DNA from 3 places in the Qipengyuania sp. GPGPB31 genome. Region 1 is predicted to be linked to each of the others. Evidence: predicted binding sites of a transcription regulator. Region 1 holds the regulator's gene; each other region holds the start of a gene.
The links. The regulator LexA, encoded in region 1, represses DNA repair genes until DNA is damaged. The targets are predictions, from matches to a motif close to GTTCCNCNCTTGTTCT.

Region 1 (5,394 bases):
GCATCTGTTTCCTGTTCGCCAAGAACCACCACCCGGCAATGGGCCGGATCCAGCCCATCCGCCAGAAGCTCGGGGTGCGCACGATCTTCAACCTGATGGGGCCGCTCTCCAATCCCGCCGGGGTCCGGCGCCAGCTGATCGGTATCGCCCGCCCCGCCTATGTTCCGATCTATGCCGCGGCCAAGGCCCGGCTCGGAACCGAGCGCAGCTTCATCGCCTCGGGCGACGAGGGCCTCGACGAACTCAGCCTCGCGGGCGGCAACGAACTTGCCGACGTGATGGGCAACAACTTCGAAATGCGCCGCGTGCTGGCAGTGCAGGCCAATCTGCCGCACGCCCCGGTCGAAGCCATCCGCGGCGGCGATCCGGCGCACAACGCCCGCGCGCTCGAGGCGCTGCTGGCAGGCACCCCCGGCCCCTATCGCGATGCGGTGCTGTTCAACGCATCCGCCACGCTGATCGTCGCCGGCCGGACCGACGATTGGACCGAAGGCGCCCAGATCGCTGCCGAGGCGCTCGATTCCGGCGCTGCCCTGACCCTCCTGCGCGACTGGATCGCACTGAGCGTTTGACATGAACAAGCTGGAAGAAATCTGCGCCACCAAGCGCGAAGAAGTGGCTGCCCGCAAGCAGGAACGCTCGCTGTCCGATCTCGAAACCGCGATCCGTGCGCAGACCCCGCCGCGCGGGTTTCAGGCTGCACTCGCCCGCGCGCAGCATGACGGCTTCGGACTTATTGCCGAGATCAAGAAAGCCTCGCCGTCGAAGGGCCTGATCCGCGCCGATTTCGAGCCTGCGGCGCATGCCAGGGCCTATGCCGCAGGGGGCGCGGCATGCCTTTCCGTGCTGACCGATGCGCCCTATTTCCAAGGCCATGAGGATTACCTCATCGCCGCCCGCGAGGCCTGCGACCTGCCCGTCCTGCGCAAGGATTTCATGGTCGACCCGTGGCAGGTCGCCGAAGCACGCGCGCTCGGTGCCGATGCCATCCTGATCATCGTCGCGGCGCTCGATGACAGCGTCATGGCCGAGATCGAGGCGGCCGCGCTCGACCATTCGATGGATGTGCTGATCGAAGTCCACGACGCCGCCGAAATGGACCGCGCGGCGCGGCTTTCCTCGCGGCTCATCGGGGTGAACAACCGCGACCTGAAAACCTTCACCACCGATCTCGCAACGACCGAGCAGCTTGCCCCGCGGGCCCCGGCGGAAAGCCTGCTGGTGGGCGAGAGCGGGATCAGCTCGCATGCGGATTGTGCCCGTCTCGCAGGTTCGGGTGTGCGCAGCTTCCTCGTTGGTGAGAGCCTGATGCGGCAGGCCGATGTCGCTGCGGCGACCAGGACGCTGCTGCACGGCTGAACCGTCGCGCCCGGGGCAAAGCAGGAACAGCTGTTCTCGCCTCCATACCGCTAAACCGGCGCAATTGCTTGACTTGCCGATTCGGGTTGCCTACTTGTTCCGTATTCGTTCACAGCTTTGTGAACAGGCGATACGGGAGTTCGCACCATGCTGACCGCCAAGCAGCACGAATTGATCCGCTTTATCCAGCAACGCCTGGAAGACACCGGCATTTCCCCGAGTTTCGAGGAAATGAAGGAAGCCCTCGACCTCAAGAGCAAGTCGGGCGTTCACCGCCTGATCTCGGCGCTCGAGGAACGTGGTTTCATCCGCCGGCTGCCCAACCGTGCGCGCGCACTGGAAGTGGTCAAGCTTCCCGAAGACGCAGTTACCGGGAGCGACAAGCCCAGTGCTGCGAACGACCTGGTCGGGGCGGCAATGCCGACCAAGACCGTGGCACCCGAACCCGCCAACGACATCATCGACGTGCCGCTGCACGGACGGATTGCCGCTGGCGCGCCGATCGAGGCGATCGAAGGCCAGTCGAGCATGCCGGTTCCCGCTGCCCTTCTCGGTCCCGGCGAACATTACGCGCTCGAAGTCTCGGGCGATTCGATGATCGAGGCCGGCATTTTCGATGGCGACTTCGCTCTCGTGAAACGAACCGACAGCGCGCGCGATGGCGAAATCGTGGTGGCGCTGGTCGACAACGAGGAAGCCACGCTCAAATATCTGCGCAAGGACGCGGGGCGCGTGATCCTCGATCCGGCCAATGGCGCCTATGACCCCCAGGTCTACGATGCGCACCGCGTTCAGGTACAGGGCAAGCTCGCCGGGCTCTTGCGCCGCTATCACTGATGGTGCGGGCACCGCGCCCTATCGGCGCGGGGCCGGCCACCAGCCATGCGCCCCCTGGTCCTGCGCGACCGTATCGACGCGTTCGCGATCGAGATAGACCGCGACGCCGCCTTCGCGTTGCAGATAGCGCCGATCGGCCTTGAGCCAACGCGGCCGGCAGCTGCGCGGCAGGAAGCGGTCGGACACGACGATATCCGCCTTCCCGCAGGCTGCGGCCAGCGCACGTTCGGCGATCAAGTCGCGATTGCGGGCCACGAGCACGCTCCATGTCTTTCCGCTTCTCTTGACGGGGAGGACGCAGAACTCGGGGCTGCAGCGGCTCTGCGGCCACGCCGCGATGGCCATGGGCTCGCGGTCGGTTCCCGCCAGTTCGAGCAGGTTCTGCTGCGCATAGCCCCCGGCACTGTCGCGGAGGACGAGCAGGCGGTCGGCCTGGCTGGCAATACCCAGATCGCGCCCGTCACGGGTGATCAGCAGGTCGGGAACCGGGGCTGTCACGATCAGGATCGTGGACAGCGCGATCGGCACCGCGCCCCACAGTCTTGCCCTGCCCTGCCACAACGCCAGCCACAGTGCACCGCCGATATAGAGCGCCATCGTGCCCATGCCGATGCGCGGCGACAGTTTGACCGAACCGGGTTGCTCGGCGAAGAAATGCGCGATCGCAAGCAGCACGTCGAGTGACTGGCCGACCAGCCACCAGGCCGGCGCCCCCGCCCCCACCAGATCGAGGAAGAGCGCCAGCGCAACCAGCGGCATCGACACGAAGGTTACCAGCGGGATCGCGATCAGATTGGCCGCCGCGCCGTAGAGGCCAGCACGGTGGAAATGGAACAGCACGATCGGGATCAGCGTAAATTCGATGACCAGCCCGGTCAGGAACAGCATCGCTGCACGCCGTGCCAGGCGCGATAGCCAGCTTTCCTCGCGCGGCGCCAGGAAGCTGCGGACCCAAGCGGCATTGTGGAGCGAGACAATGGCGATGACCGCGGCAAAGCTCATCTGGAAACTCGGCCCGACCAGCGATTCCGGCCAGAGCGCCAGCACCACGCCGGCGGCGATCGCAACCATCCGCAGCGACAGGGGTTCGCGCCCCAGGGCCAGCGCGACGAGCACGAGCAAGGCGCCGATGCAGCTGCGAACGGTCGGCACCTGCGCGCCGGTAAGCAGCGTGTAGCCGATGCCCGCAAGCGCGGCTGCACCCGCCGCCACCAACGGCAACCGCACGCGCAGCGCCAGCCAAGGCCAGGCTGCCAGCAGTTTCAGCACCACCAGATAGGTCGCGGCGATAATCGCGCTGACATGCAGGCCGCTGATCGAAAGCAGATGGGTGAGCCCGGCATCGCGCATGGCTTCTTCGTCGGCCTCGGGGATCGCACCGCGGTCGCCGCTTGCCAGCGTGGCCGCGATAGCGCCCGCCGTCCCGTCGAGATTGCGCCGCACATGCGCCGACAGGCGGCGCTGGATCACGGCGATCGACACAAGCGTCTCCGCGGGCGGTTCGACGAGTTCGACGTCACCGACCACCGATCCGGTGGCGGACAGGCCATCGAACCATGCCCGGCGCGCGAAATTGTAAGCACCCGGGACGATCGGCGGCGATGGCGGCATCAACCGCGCGCTCAGACGGATCCGTGCCCCTTCGCGCAGCTGCGGCCCGTCGGCTTCCAGCGGCAGATTGACGCGGTAGGCGACTGCCCGGGCTGTCTCGGGGTCGCGTGCCGCCAGCACCAGCCTTACCCGTCCTTCCGCCGGCTGTTCCTCGCGCGCAAGGATGCGTCCATCGATCCGTTCCAACCGCGGATAGGGGATCGGCTCGGCACCCACTGTCGCCGACCGCGCCCAGACCAGCGCGGTGCCCGCCGATATGGCGAGAGCAATCGAAAGCAGCGCAGCAAGCGCATAATTGCGGTTCTCGCGGCCGCGCCATGCGGCGATGGCTGCGAAGGCGACGACCAGCGAACCGGCGATCACGGCGAGCCATTGCCACGGCCCGGCAAGGAGGAACCACAGCCCGATGCCGCAGCCGAAGGCGACCGCCAGCCATGGACCGCGATCGAATTCGGCGCCCGCGAGAAATGCCTCGAACCGGGCTGCCAAACTGGACATTGCGCCGCGCATGCGCCAAGGGCGCGGCACTGTTTCGCGGGCGGTTTCGCCCGCTTCTCCCATCGGTATCGAAGGCGTCCCCCGTGTCGCCATGTGAATGTTTGAAAGGAAGCGAGTGACAATGGCAAGCGATAGTGACAGCGAGACCCCTCCGGTCGTCACCCGCTTCGCTCCCTCGCCCACCGGCTATCTGCATATCGGCGGGGCGCGGACCGCGCTGTTCAACTGGCTCTATGCGCGCCATCACGGCGGCCGCGCGCTGCTGCGGATCGAAGATACCGACAAGAAGCGCAGCACGCAGGACGCGATCGACAAGATCATCGACGGGCTTGGCTGGCTCGGCCTCGATTTCGACGATGCACCGGTGTTCCAGTCTGACCGCGCCGAGCGCCATGCCGAAGTGGCGCACAAGCTGCTCGAGGCGGGCCATGCCTACAAATGCTTCGCCACGCCCGAGGAACTCGAGGCGATGCGCGCCGAGCAACGCGCAAACAAGCAGCCGATGCGCTACGACCGCCGCTGGCGCGATCGCGATGCGAGCGAAGCTCCCGCGGGCGCGCCCTATGTGATCCGGCTCAAGGTCCCGACCGAGGGCGAAACCACGATCCACGACCAGGTCCAGGGCAAGGTCACGGTGAAGAATGCCGAGATCGACGATTACGTGCTGCTGCGCGCGGACGGCACGCCGACCTATATGCTGGCGGTGGTGGTCGACGATCACGACATGGGCGTCACGCACATCATTCGCGGCGACGATCACCTCAACAACGCCTTCCGCCAGCTGCCGGTGATCCGCGCGATGGATGCGATCGAGGGTGGCTGGCCCGATCCGGTCTATGCGCATGTCCCGCTGATCCACGGACCCGACGGGGCGAAGATGTCGAAGCGCCACGGCGCGGTCGGCGTCGAAGCCTATCGCGACGAAGAAGGCGTGCTCCCCGAAGCGCTGTTCAACTACCTGCTGCGGCTCGGCTGGGGCCATGGCGATCGCGAGGAAATCAGCCGCGACGAAGCGATCGAACTGTTCGACCTCGATGGCGTCGGCAAGGGCCCGGCGCGTTTCGACATCAAGAAACTGCAGAACCTCAA
Region 2 (5,394 bases), 260 kb from region 1:
GACGCGCTGCGCCTCGCCGCCCGACAGCGTGGTCGCCTGCTGGCCGACCTTGACGTAGCCGAGCCCGACCTCGTTGAGCATGTGCATCTTGTCGCGGATCGGCGGGACTGCCTTGAAGAATTCCTCCGCATCCTCGATCGTCATGTCGAGCACATCGGCGATCGAGTGGCCCTTGAACTTCACCTCGAGCGTTTCGCGGTTGTAGCGCTTGCCGCCGCATTGTTCGCAGGTGACGTAGACGTCGGGCAGGAAGTGCATCTCGATCTTGATGAGGCCGTCGCCCTGGCACGCCTCGCAGCGGCCGCCCTTAACGTTGAAGCTGAAGCGCCCGGGCTTGTAGCCGCGCGCCTGGCTTTCGGGGAGGCCGGCGAACCAGTCGCGGATCTGGGTGAAGGCGCCGGTGTAGGTGGCGGGGTTGGAGCGCGGGGTGCGGCCGATCGGCGACTGGTCGATCTCGATCACCTTGTCGCAATATTCGAGCCCGGTGACCTTGTCGTGCGCGCCCGCGACGATACGCGCGCCGTTGAGTTCGCGCGCGGCGGAGGCGTAGAGCGTGTCGATGGTGAAGCTGGACTTGCCCGAGCCCGAGACGCCGGTGACGCAGGTGAAGGTGCCCAGCGGCAGGCTGGCGGTGACGTTGGCAAGGTTGTTGGCGCGCGCGCCGTGGACGGTGAGCTGGTGCCCGTTGCCCTTGCGCCGCTTGGGCGGGACCGCGATTTCGCGGCGGCCGGTGAGATAGGCGGCGGTGAGCGATTTCTTGTTCTTCAGCACCTGCTTGAGCGTGCCTTCGGCGACCACCTCGCCCCCGTGGACCCCCGCCCCGGGGCCGAGATCCACCACGTAATCGGCGGCGCGGATCGCGTCTTCATCGTGCTCGACCACGATCACCGTATTGCCGAGGTCGCGCAGGCGCTTCAGCGTTTCGAGCAGGCGGTCGTTGTCGCGCTGGTGGAGGCCGATGCTGGGTTCGTCGAGCACGTAGAGCACGCCCGAGAGACCGCTGCCGATCTGGCTGGCGAGGCGGATGCGCTGGCTCTCGCCCCCGCTCAGCGTACCTGAAGTGCGGTCGAGGTTTAGATAGTCGAGCCCGACATTGTCGAGGAAGCCCAGCCGCTCGTTGATTTCCTTGAGGATGGCCTTGGCGATCTGCGCCTGCTGGTCGGTCAGGTGCCCGTCGAGGCCGAGGAACCACGCCTTGGCATCGGCGACGCTCATCTGCGTGGGGGTGGCGATGTCGGTGGGGCCCGCGGGGCCGGGGATCTTGACGCTGAGCGCCTTGGGGTTGAGCCGCTTGCCGTTGCAGGTCTCGCAGGGCTGCGCGGTCTGGAACTTGGCCAGTTCCTCGCGCATCCACGCGCTCTCGGTCTGGAGCATGCGGCGGTTGAGATTGCCGATCACGCCCTCGAACGGCTTCTTGACGGTGTAGCTCTTGCGCCCGTCCTTGAAGGTCAGCGGGATCGCGCGGCCTTTTGTGCCGTGGAGGATGATGTCGCGGATCTCGGCGTCGAACTCCTGCCACGGGGTGGTCAGGTCGAACTCGTATTCCTTCGCGAGGCTGGCGAGCACCTGCATGTAATAGGGCGACGGCGGGTTGCTCTTGGCCCAGGGCACCACCGCACCCTTCTTGAGGCTGAGCGCTTCGTTGGGGACGACCAGCTGCGGGTCGAACAGCTGCTTCTCGCCGATGCCGTCACAGGTCGGGCAGGCGCCCTGCGGCGCGTTGAAGGAGAACAGGCGCGGTTCGACCTCCTCGATCGTGAAGCCGCTGACCGGGCAGGAGAATTTCTCGGAAAAGACGATGCGGTTGGCGGGCAGCCCCGCGCCCTTCATCGCGCCGCCGGCCGCGGCCCCCTCGTCCTCGCGCCCGGGCACCGCGCCATCAGCGAGATCGACATAGGCGAGCCCCTCGGCCAGCTTGAGCGCGGTTTCGAAACTGTCGGCAAGGCGGGTCTCGATGCCCTCCTTCACCGCCAGCCGGTCGACCACCACCTCGATGTCGTGCTTGAACTTCTTGTCGAGCGCGGGCGCGTCCTCGATCGCATGGAGCTCGCCGTCGACGCGCACGCGGGTGAAGCCCGCCTTCTGCCATTCGGCCAGTTCCTTGCGGTATTCGCCCTTGCGCCCGCGCACCACGGGGGCGAGCAGGTAGATGCGTGTGCCCTCGGGCAGTTCCATTACCCGGTCGACCATGTTGGAGACGGTCTGCGCCTCGATCGGCAGTCCCGTGGCGGGCGAATAGGGTACGCCCACGCGCGCCCACAGCAGGCGCATGTAGTCGTAGATCTCGGTCACTGTCGCGACGGTCGAGCGCGGGTTGCGGCTGGTGGTCTTCTGCTCGATCGAGATGGCGGGTGAGAGCCCATCGATATGCTCGACATTGGGCTTCTGCATCATCTCGAGGAACTGGCGCGCATAGGCGCTGAGGCTCTCGACATAGCGCCGCTGCCCTTCGGCATAGATCGTGTCGAAGGCGAGGCTCGACTTGCCCGAACCGCTGAGGCCGGTGATCACGATCAGGCTGTCGCGCGGCAGGTCGATGTCGACGCCCTTGAGATTGTGTTCACGCGCGCCGCGGACGGAAATTTTGGTGAGTGCCATGAAGGAAACGTGTTCCCGAATTGTTCGCTAGGGTCAAGGGCGGGTACGGGCCGAACGCATGGGCGGCCGCAGTGGTGCCGCGAATGTGGGTTCGCCGGCGCGATTTACAACGCTGCCGATCGATTGCAGCGGGCAGCGGGCACCGATCGATTGTCAAACCATTGTCACAATCGAGCTACCGGTAGGGGCACGGTCGTGGCAGGCTACTACATGGTGATTTTCGCGTTGGAGTTCGTTAACCAATTGGCGCTATGCCGCAGCGCCCGCGATGCGCGGGACACGAAGGGTCGCACCATTGTTCACCGATAGCCGTTTTGACGACACTGCGAGCCAGGGGCTCACGCGGCTGGCGGTCGATCCTTTCGAGATCGAGCGCGAGGCGGTAATTGCCATGCTCGAGCGCGAGCGTCGCTCAGTTCTGGCGAGCATGATCGGGCTGGCCATGCTCGCCGCCGGTGTCGCCATGCTGCCCAACGCGGCTGCCATGACGGTCCTCCTGCTGCTGCGCGCGACGTCCTTCGTCTATACACATAAGGCCGTCGGCGAGCTCGAACGCGTGATGCGAGCACGCAAGCCTGCGCAATCGGCCAGACGGGTCGTCCTGTTCGCCATGTGTCTGACCGGCATCACGCTGGCGCTGATGCTGTGGCCGCCGCCGCCCGACAGTTCGGTCGTGGCCGTCAATCTGGTGCGCGGCGTAGTGGTAATCGTCGTGACGCTCATCGCCGTCACCCTTGCCGCCCTGCCAGTGGCACGCGACGCCATGTTGGCGAGCTTCTGGCTCACCGTGCTGGGGATGATTGTCCTGCATCCCGGGGTGCAGCATCCTGCGCTGGTGGTCATTCTTGCGCTGATCGTCATCGGGATACGCATCTACAGCGCTTCCACCGGCGAGCACATCCAGAGCGCGGCGAAAGTGCTGGTCGAGAACCGCCAGTTGTCGGAAGACCTGGCCGATGCGCTGGCGCATGCGGAATTCCTCAGCTGGCGCGATCCGCTTACGGGTCTGTTCAACCGCCGCAAGCTGTTCGAGGAAACGCGGATCGAACGCAGCACCCAGCCGCGCCACCTGATGACCATCGATCTCGACCGGTTCAAGGCGATCAACGACACATACGGTCACGGCGTGGGCGACCACGTGCTGATCGCGACGGCCGATGCCATTCGCGAATGGGGCGGCACCCTGCCCGCAGCCGCCGGTCAACAGGCTTTTCGGCTGGGCGGCGAGGAATTCCTCGTGATCACGCGCGGGCTGGACGATGGCACGGCGGCCGACGCTGCCGAACGCCTCCGCGGCGCGATCGCGCAGATCGCCCGCGGGTTCAGCGAGCACCCCGATATCCGTATTTCGGCTTCGATCGGCCTGACCGGCTGGCGCTTCGGCGAGGGCCTGGACGATGCGCTGCTGCGCGCCGACGCGGCGTGCTACGAAGCGAAGAACACCGGCCGCAACCGCGTGCGCCGCGCCGCCTGACGGGCACCCGCCACCGACCGGGCGTTGCCCCGCCGGGACGAGCCGAGGACCGTCCAGCCGCCCTACCCGTTGATTGGGAAAGACCGACACCGCGCCGGGTTCACGAAATCGCGTACCCCGGACCAGACTTGCAGGTGTCTTCATTCGAATATCAACGAAAGGTGCCCTGCCAATGGAAATGGACACCGCGCACAGGAAGCAACCATCAGGCCCCAACGGGCAGAACACAGCGCGAAACAACCGGAACGCCGATGCACTGCAGGCGATTCTCGACGAACTGGACCGGCCGCTCGACGCGGTCGACTGGTCGCATACGACATTGCGCGGCAGCCGCGGCGAAGGCCCGCGAAGCCTGCTCAAGCGGTTGCGCCGCGAACGCCAGCACCGCCGTGAATTGCGCCGTGCGCGCCGGGCCGCCGCACAGGCCTTCGATGTCAGGCCGCAGCTATCGACGCGCAAGCGGGCAACACTGATGCTGGGTGCGGGGGCGCTCGGCCTTGCAGCCTTTACCGGTCCACCCCGCCCAGCGCCCGTCGCCCCGTCCAATACGGCGGACATGACCGCGCAATATGCCGAAGGCGTGCGCAAGCCGGCACCGCTGCTGACAGCGAGCGACACGTTCAAACAGGCGCTGATCGAAGAAGAAGGCGTGCGCTACACCGTCTACCGCGATGTCGCGGGCTACCCCACGGTGGGCGTCGGCCATCTGGTCGAACCGGAAGACAGGCTGCGCGTCGGTGACCGGGTCAGCGAGGAACGGGTGCTGGCGTTTCTCGATGCCGATCTCGCCGAAGCCGAGGAAGGCGTGCGCCAGCTGGTCGGCGACCTGCCGCTGCACCAGCACGAATTCGATGCGCTTCTCGACCTGGTTTACAATGTCGGTATCGGCAACGTGTCGCCGAGCGAGAGCCCGCGGCTGAACGCCGCGATCGATGCCGGCGATTACGACGCGATCGCGGCCGAGCTGGACTATACGCATGCCGGCGGCCAATTCGCCAAGGGCTTGCAATATCGCAGCGAACGTCGCGCGAAAATCTTCATGGAAGCGGCCTATGAAGACCCGCGCGAGACGCCCGGGCTCGCCTCCACCTGATCGCTTTCAGCTAATCATCCACGGGATTTTCCGCCAAAGGCGGCGGACTTTCCCCTACCGTCCTGTAGACCCGAACCATGTACCACCGCCTTTTCGTCGGCATCCGCCCTCCCGCAGCGATCCGCGACGCGCTGATCGACCTGATGGAGGGCGTCGATGCGGTGCGGTGGCAGGATGACGACCAACTGCATGTTACGCTGCGTTACATCGGTGAGGTCGACGCCCATCT
Region 3 (5,394 bases), 210 kb from region 1:
AAGCTTCCCGAAGCGCGGCAGACGATGCTGTTCTCGGCGACCATGCCGCCACCGATCGAGAAGCTCGCCAAGAAGTTTCTCAACAATCCTAAGCGGATAGAAGTCAGCCGCGCGGCGACCACGAACAAGGACATCACCGCGTTCAAGGTTCCGGTAAAGGCACGGCAGAAGCGCGACACGCTGCGTTGGCTGCTGGAAAACGACCACGTCGAGACCGCGATCATCTTCTCCAATCGCAAGACCACCGTGCGCGAGCTCAACAAGAGTTTGCAGAGCTATGGCTTCCGCAGTGGTGAGATCCATGGCGACATGGACCAGTCGAACCGGCTGAAGGAACTCGAACGCTTCAAGCAGGGCGAGATCAACATCCTCGTCGCTTCGGACGTCGCGGCTCGCGGGCTCGACGTCAAAGGCGTGAGCCACGTGTTCAATTTCGACACGCCCTGGCACCCGGACGATTACGTCCACCGGATCGGCCGTACGGGCAGGGCAGGGGCCAAGGGCCGCGCCTTTACGCTCGTGGCCGAAGAAGATGCCGAAGCGATCGCCAATGTCGAGAAGCTGACCGGCGCCGAAGTGCCCGTGTTCGGCAAGAAGGACGTTCGTGTCGATCTGGTCGACACGGCAGCCGAACCCAAGCCCGCGCGCGAAGACAAGCCCGAACGCGCGGCAAAGCCCAAGCGTTCGCCCAAGCCCGACACGGACGCCGAAGCGGCCGCCGAAGAAAAAGCCCAAGCGCGCTCGCAAGAAGCGGGACGATGACGAGGCACCGCGCGAAAAGCCGGCGCGCAAGGCCCGGGCTAAGAGCGAAGGGCGCCAGCAGCGCGGCGACGATGGCGGTTCGGTCCCGGCGGGCGAATGGAACGGTCCGCGCCCCGGTTTTCTGGATATTTCTGCGACCTGATAGCGATCCGGGCGTACGTGCGCCCGGCGATAATCCTCAGTCGGCCAGGCTGACGAAACTGTCGAGAACGCGCTTCTCGCCTGCTTTCTCGAATTCTATCGTCAGCTTGTTGCCTTCCTGGGCGGTCACGCAGCCATAGCCGAACTTGTCATGGAAGACGCGGGCGCCAAGCGCGATATCGCTGCGCGGCTTGGCCGCGAAGCTCGCCGCACTGCGGCCCGGTTCAGCGAGACGCTTGGGCGTCGTGTCATAACCTGACGAGAGCGCCCTTTGCCAACCGGGACCCCGCTTGCCGGACCGGTCCGGCCGGCTGGTCGAGACATGCGCGAACGGGTCGTCGGTCTCGCTCCAATTCGCCCGCCAGAGCGAGGCACCGCCGGTCATCGTGGTTTCGGACGTGATATAGTCTTCGGGAAGGTCTTCGATGAACCGGCTGGGGATCGAGCTTGTCCACTGGCCGTAGATGCGGCGGTTCGCTGCATGCAATATCGTGCAACGGCGCTTGGCGCGTGTGATCGCGACATAGGCCAGCCGGCGTTCTTCCTCGAGGCTTGCAAGGCCGCCCTCGTCGATGGCGCGCTGGCTCGGGAACACGCCTTCTTCCCATCCGGGCAGGAAGACGTGGTCGAATTCCAGCCCCTTGGCAGCGTGCATGGTCATTATGGTGACCTTCTCGCCATCGCCGGCGCGCTCATTGTCCATCACCAGGCTGACATGCTCGAGGAAATCGCCGAGCGTCTCGTATTCTTCCATCGCCCGCGCGAGTTCGGTGAGGTTCTCGAGCCGCCCCGCGCTTTCGGCGCTGCGATCCTTTTGCAGCATGTCTTCGTACCCGCTTTCCGCAAGCACGCTGCGCAGCAGTTCCGACGGGGTGACCTTGTCTGCCTGTTCGCGCCAGTGAACGAACTGGCCCAGCAAGGCGACAAGGTTGTTTCGCGCCCGCGCAGGCAGTTCGTCGGTATCGCACAGGTCTAAGCTGGCAGCGGCAAGCGGCATCTGCAACTGGCGTGCATGACGGCGCATCGCCTCGAGCGTCTTCGCGCCGAGCCCACGCTTGGGCTGGTTGTAGATCCTTTCGAAGGCGAGGTCGTCGGCCGGCTGCGCGATGACGCGCAAATAGGCCAGCGCATCGCGGATTTCGGCGCGTTCGTAGAACCGGAAACCGCCGACGATGCGATAGTTGAGGCCGATCTGGATAAACCGGTCTTCGAATTCCCGCGTCTGGTACTGCGCGCGCACCAGGATTGCGATCTGGTCGAGCGGTGCGCCCTCGCTTTCGAGCCGTTCGATCTCCTCGCCTACGCGGCGCGCTTCCTCGGGCGCGTCCCATACGCCGATGATCCGCACCTTCTCACCGGGCGGCAGTTCGGTCCACAGCGTCTTGCCGAGACGTTCGCTATTGGCATTGATCAGGCCCGAGGCCGCCGCCAGGATCTGCGGTGTCGAACGGTAGTTCTGTTCCAGCTTGACCACTGACGCGCCGGGAAAATCTTTTTCGAACTTGAGGATATTGGCGACTTCCGCGCCGCGCCATGAATAGATCGACTGATCGTCGTCGCCCACCACGCAGATATTTTTGCGCGTCTGAGCGAGCAGCCTCAGCCAGAGATACTGGACCTGGTTGGTGTCCTGATATTCGTCGACGAGGATGTATTTGAAGCGCTGCTGGTATTGCGCGAGCACGTCGTGATGCGTGCGGAAGATGTTCAGTATGTGCAGCAAGAGGTCGCCGAAGTCGCAGGCGTTGAGCGTCTTCAGCCGGTCCTGATAGAGCTTGTAGAACTGGGCGCCGCGCCCGTTGGCATAGCTTTCATTCTCGACTGCATCGAGATCGCCGGGATTGAGCCCGCGATTCTTCCACCGGTCGAGCAGGCCGGCCAGTTGCCGCGCCGGCCAGCGCTTCTCGTCGACGTTGTTTTCCTGGATCAGTTGCTTGAGCAGGCGGATCTGGTCGTCCGTGTCGATGATCGTGTAATTGCTTTCCAGCCCGACCAGTTCGGCATGGCGGCGCAGCATTCGTGCCCCGATCGAATGAAACGTGCCCAACCACGGCATCCCTTCGACCGCATCGCCGATATGCCGGCCCACGCGTTCGCGCATTTCGCGCGCCGCCTTGTTGGTGAAGGTGACGCAAAGAATTTCGCTGGGCCATGCACGCCGCGTTGCGATGAGATGTGCCAGCCGTGCGGTGAGCGCCGCAGTCTTCCCGGTGCCTGCCCCGGCGAGCATCAGAACGGGGCCTTCGGTGGTCAGCACCGCCTCGCGCTGGGGAGCATTCAACCGCGCCGCATAGGCGGGAATCTGCGCATCTGCGGGCGCGTCGGACGGGGTGGGGAGGTCTGTCATGGAGTACGGAACAGCTAGGGAACGAAGCGGCGCAAGACAAGCCCCGGCCACATGGGCGCGCCGGAACCGACGACCGGGGCGCTGCGTAGGTTAGCCGTACACACCAAACAAATGGAGGAATCTCCTATGCGTAATCTGATTCTTGCCGGCGCTGCAGCGCTTGCCTTTACCGCTGTTCCGGCTGCTGCCGACGATCACATGTCGGGCGAAAGCTACAGCTGGTCCACCGAGCAGGAAGCCGCCTATGACCAGTGGCCCGCCGATCGCCAGACCGCTTATGATGCATGGCCCGCAGGCGTTCAGGAATATTACTGGACGCTGTCGCCCGTGCAGACCGAAGGCTGGTGGGTGCTGACCGACGAACAGCGGGTCGCCATCTACGAAATGGAACCGGTAACGCGCATGCAGGCGTGGAACCAGATCGCTGCCCAGATGAATGGCAATCCGGCAACTACGTCGAGTGCATCGTCGAGCGCGACCACGTCGCCCCGCTTCGTGAGCAACGCCGTGACACAGTCGGTTCCGCCCGAATACACCCCCGCCGACAATGCAAACCTGCCGGTATGTTCGGCCATGCAGCAGGATGGGTGCATCAACAGCTGGGCCAAGAACAAGACGGGTAATCGCCCGCTCGAATACTGGCCGGGTCAGCCCGCCAGCATGATCCCCCAGAAGCTTCCCGCAACCAAGCCGGGTTCGTGAACTGAATTGAATGCGCGTCCTGCCAGCGGGCAGGGTGCGAAACGAATGGGTGGGACCGCCAAGGCGGTTCCGCCCTTTTCGCGTCTCAGGGATCTGCGAGGTCGGTACCGGTTTCGAACCTGTCGCCGCCGGCTGCGCGGTTCAGGCCGCGAGGCGCAGCAACGTGATCTTCGCCTTGCCGGTCTTTCGCTCGGCAATGATATCGAAGGCCCGCAGAGCGCCTTCTTCCTTCGCGCCGGTTTCGAGCGCGACCCAGGTCGCCGGCCCGATCCAGCCGAGCCGCGCGAGCCGGTCGAGCGCAACATGGCCGGCACCCGTATCGTACGGCGGATCGAGGAAGATCACATCGTGCGCCGCCTTGGCCGGGCTGAGACTGAGCACGGAACCTTGCTGGACCACGCTGCGTCCACGTGCGTCCAGCGTCTCGATATTCTTGCGGATGGCCTCCACCGCGCGCGCATCCTGTTCGACGAACAGGCAGGATGCAGCACCGCGCGACAGAGCCTCCAAGCCTAGCGCGCCCGATCCGGCAAAAAGATCGACTACGCTCAGCCCGTCGAAACTGCCCACGCGGCTGGCCAGCATGTTGAACAGCGTTTCGCGCGTCCGGTCGGCAGTGGGGCGGGTCAGATCGCCCGGCGGCGCGACGAGTTTGCGGCCGCGCCAATCGCCTGCGATGATCCTCAAAGCTGGCCCCCGCGCCTGAGTTGCTTGCGGAACCGCTCGACATCGGCCTGGCGGATTTCCACTGCCTGGCCGCGCGGCAGGTCGGCCAGTTCGAACGGGCCATAGGCGGTCCGCAGCAGGCGATTCACCTGCAGGCCGAGATGTTCGAGCACGCGGCGAACTTCGCGGTTCTTGCCTTCAGTCAGCGTCATTTCGACCCAGCGATTCTTGCCCGAACCGCGCTCGAGGTCGGCCTCGATCCGACCGTAGCGAATGCCGTCGATCTCGACGCCTTCGATCAGTTCGTCGAGTTGCGCCTGCGTGACATCGCCAAAGGCGCGCGCGCGGTAAGTGCGCGGTATGCCCGACGAGGGCAGTTCCATCGCCCGTTTCAGTTCGCCATCATTGGTCAGCATCAGCAGACCTTCGGTGGTGAAGTCGAGACGGCCGACGGGAATCACGCGGCCCGCATCCTTGGGCAAGGCGTTGCGCAGCGCGGTGTAAATGGTGGGCCGGCCGCGGGGATCGCGTTCGGCGGTGATCAGCCCCGAAGGCTTGTGGAACGCGAACAGCCGCGCCGCCTCCGCCCGGCCGACAGCCCTGCCATCGACCGTCACGCCATTGAGATTCGCCAGCTTGACTGCGGGCGTGTCGAGGTCCTTGCCATTGATCGCGATCCGCCCGTCGGCGATCATACGCTCGATTTCGCGGCGGCTGGCGACGCCGGCACGGGCGAGCAGCTTGGCGATCCGATCGCCTTCTTCTGGTAAACGGTT

Region 2: the regulator LexA is predicted to act here: its motif matches at 2,610-2,625, upstream of uvrA (excinuclease ABC subunit UvrA).
Region 3: the regulator LexA is predicted to act here: its motif matches at 3,258-3,273, upstream of WKH79_RS05205 (UvrD-helicase domain-containing protein).

The regions. Positions count from the first base shown of each region.
Region 1 covers NZ_CP149572.1:806,390-811,783, forward strand. The annotation lists gene trpD (anthranilate phosphoribosyltransferase) at 1-572, shown strand, start outside; gene trpC (indole-3-glycerol phosphate synthase TrpC) at 574-1,359, shown strand; gene lexA (transcriptional repressor LexA) at 1,507-2,196, shown strand; gene WKH79_RS04185 (ComEC/Rec2 family competence protein) at 2,215-4,305, opposite strand; gene gltX (glutamate--tRNA ligase) at 4,427-5,394, shown strand, end outside.
Region 2 covers NZ_CP149572.1:1,070,793-1,076,186, forward strand. The annotation lists gene uvrA (excinuclease ABC subunit UvrA) at 1-2,598, opposite strand, end outside; gene WKH79_RS05460 (diguanylate cyclase) at 2,894-4,072, shown strand; gene WKH79_RS05465 (lysozyme) at 4,245-5,165, shown strand; gene thpR (RNA 2',3'-cyclic phosphodiesterase) at 5,243-5,394, shown strand, end outside.
Region 3 covers NZ_CP149572.1:1,015,983-1,021,376, reverse strand. The annotation lists gene WKH79_RS05210 (DEAD/DEAH box helicase) at 1-762, shown strand, start outside; gene WKH79_RS05205 (UvrD-helicase domain-containing protein) at 941-3,250, opposite strand; gene WKH79_RS05200 (hypothetical protein) at 3,377-3,952, shown strand; gene rsmD (16S rRNA (guanine(966)-N(2))-methyltransferase RsmD) at 4,094-4,639, opposite strand; gene WKH79_RS05190 (pseudouridine synthase) at 4,636-5,394, opposite strand, start outside.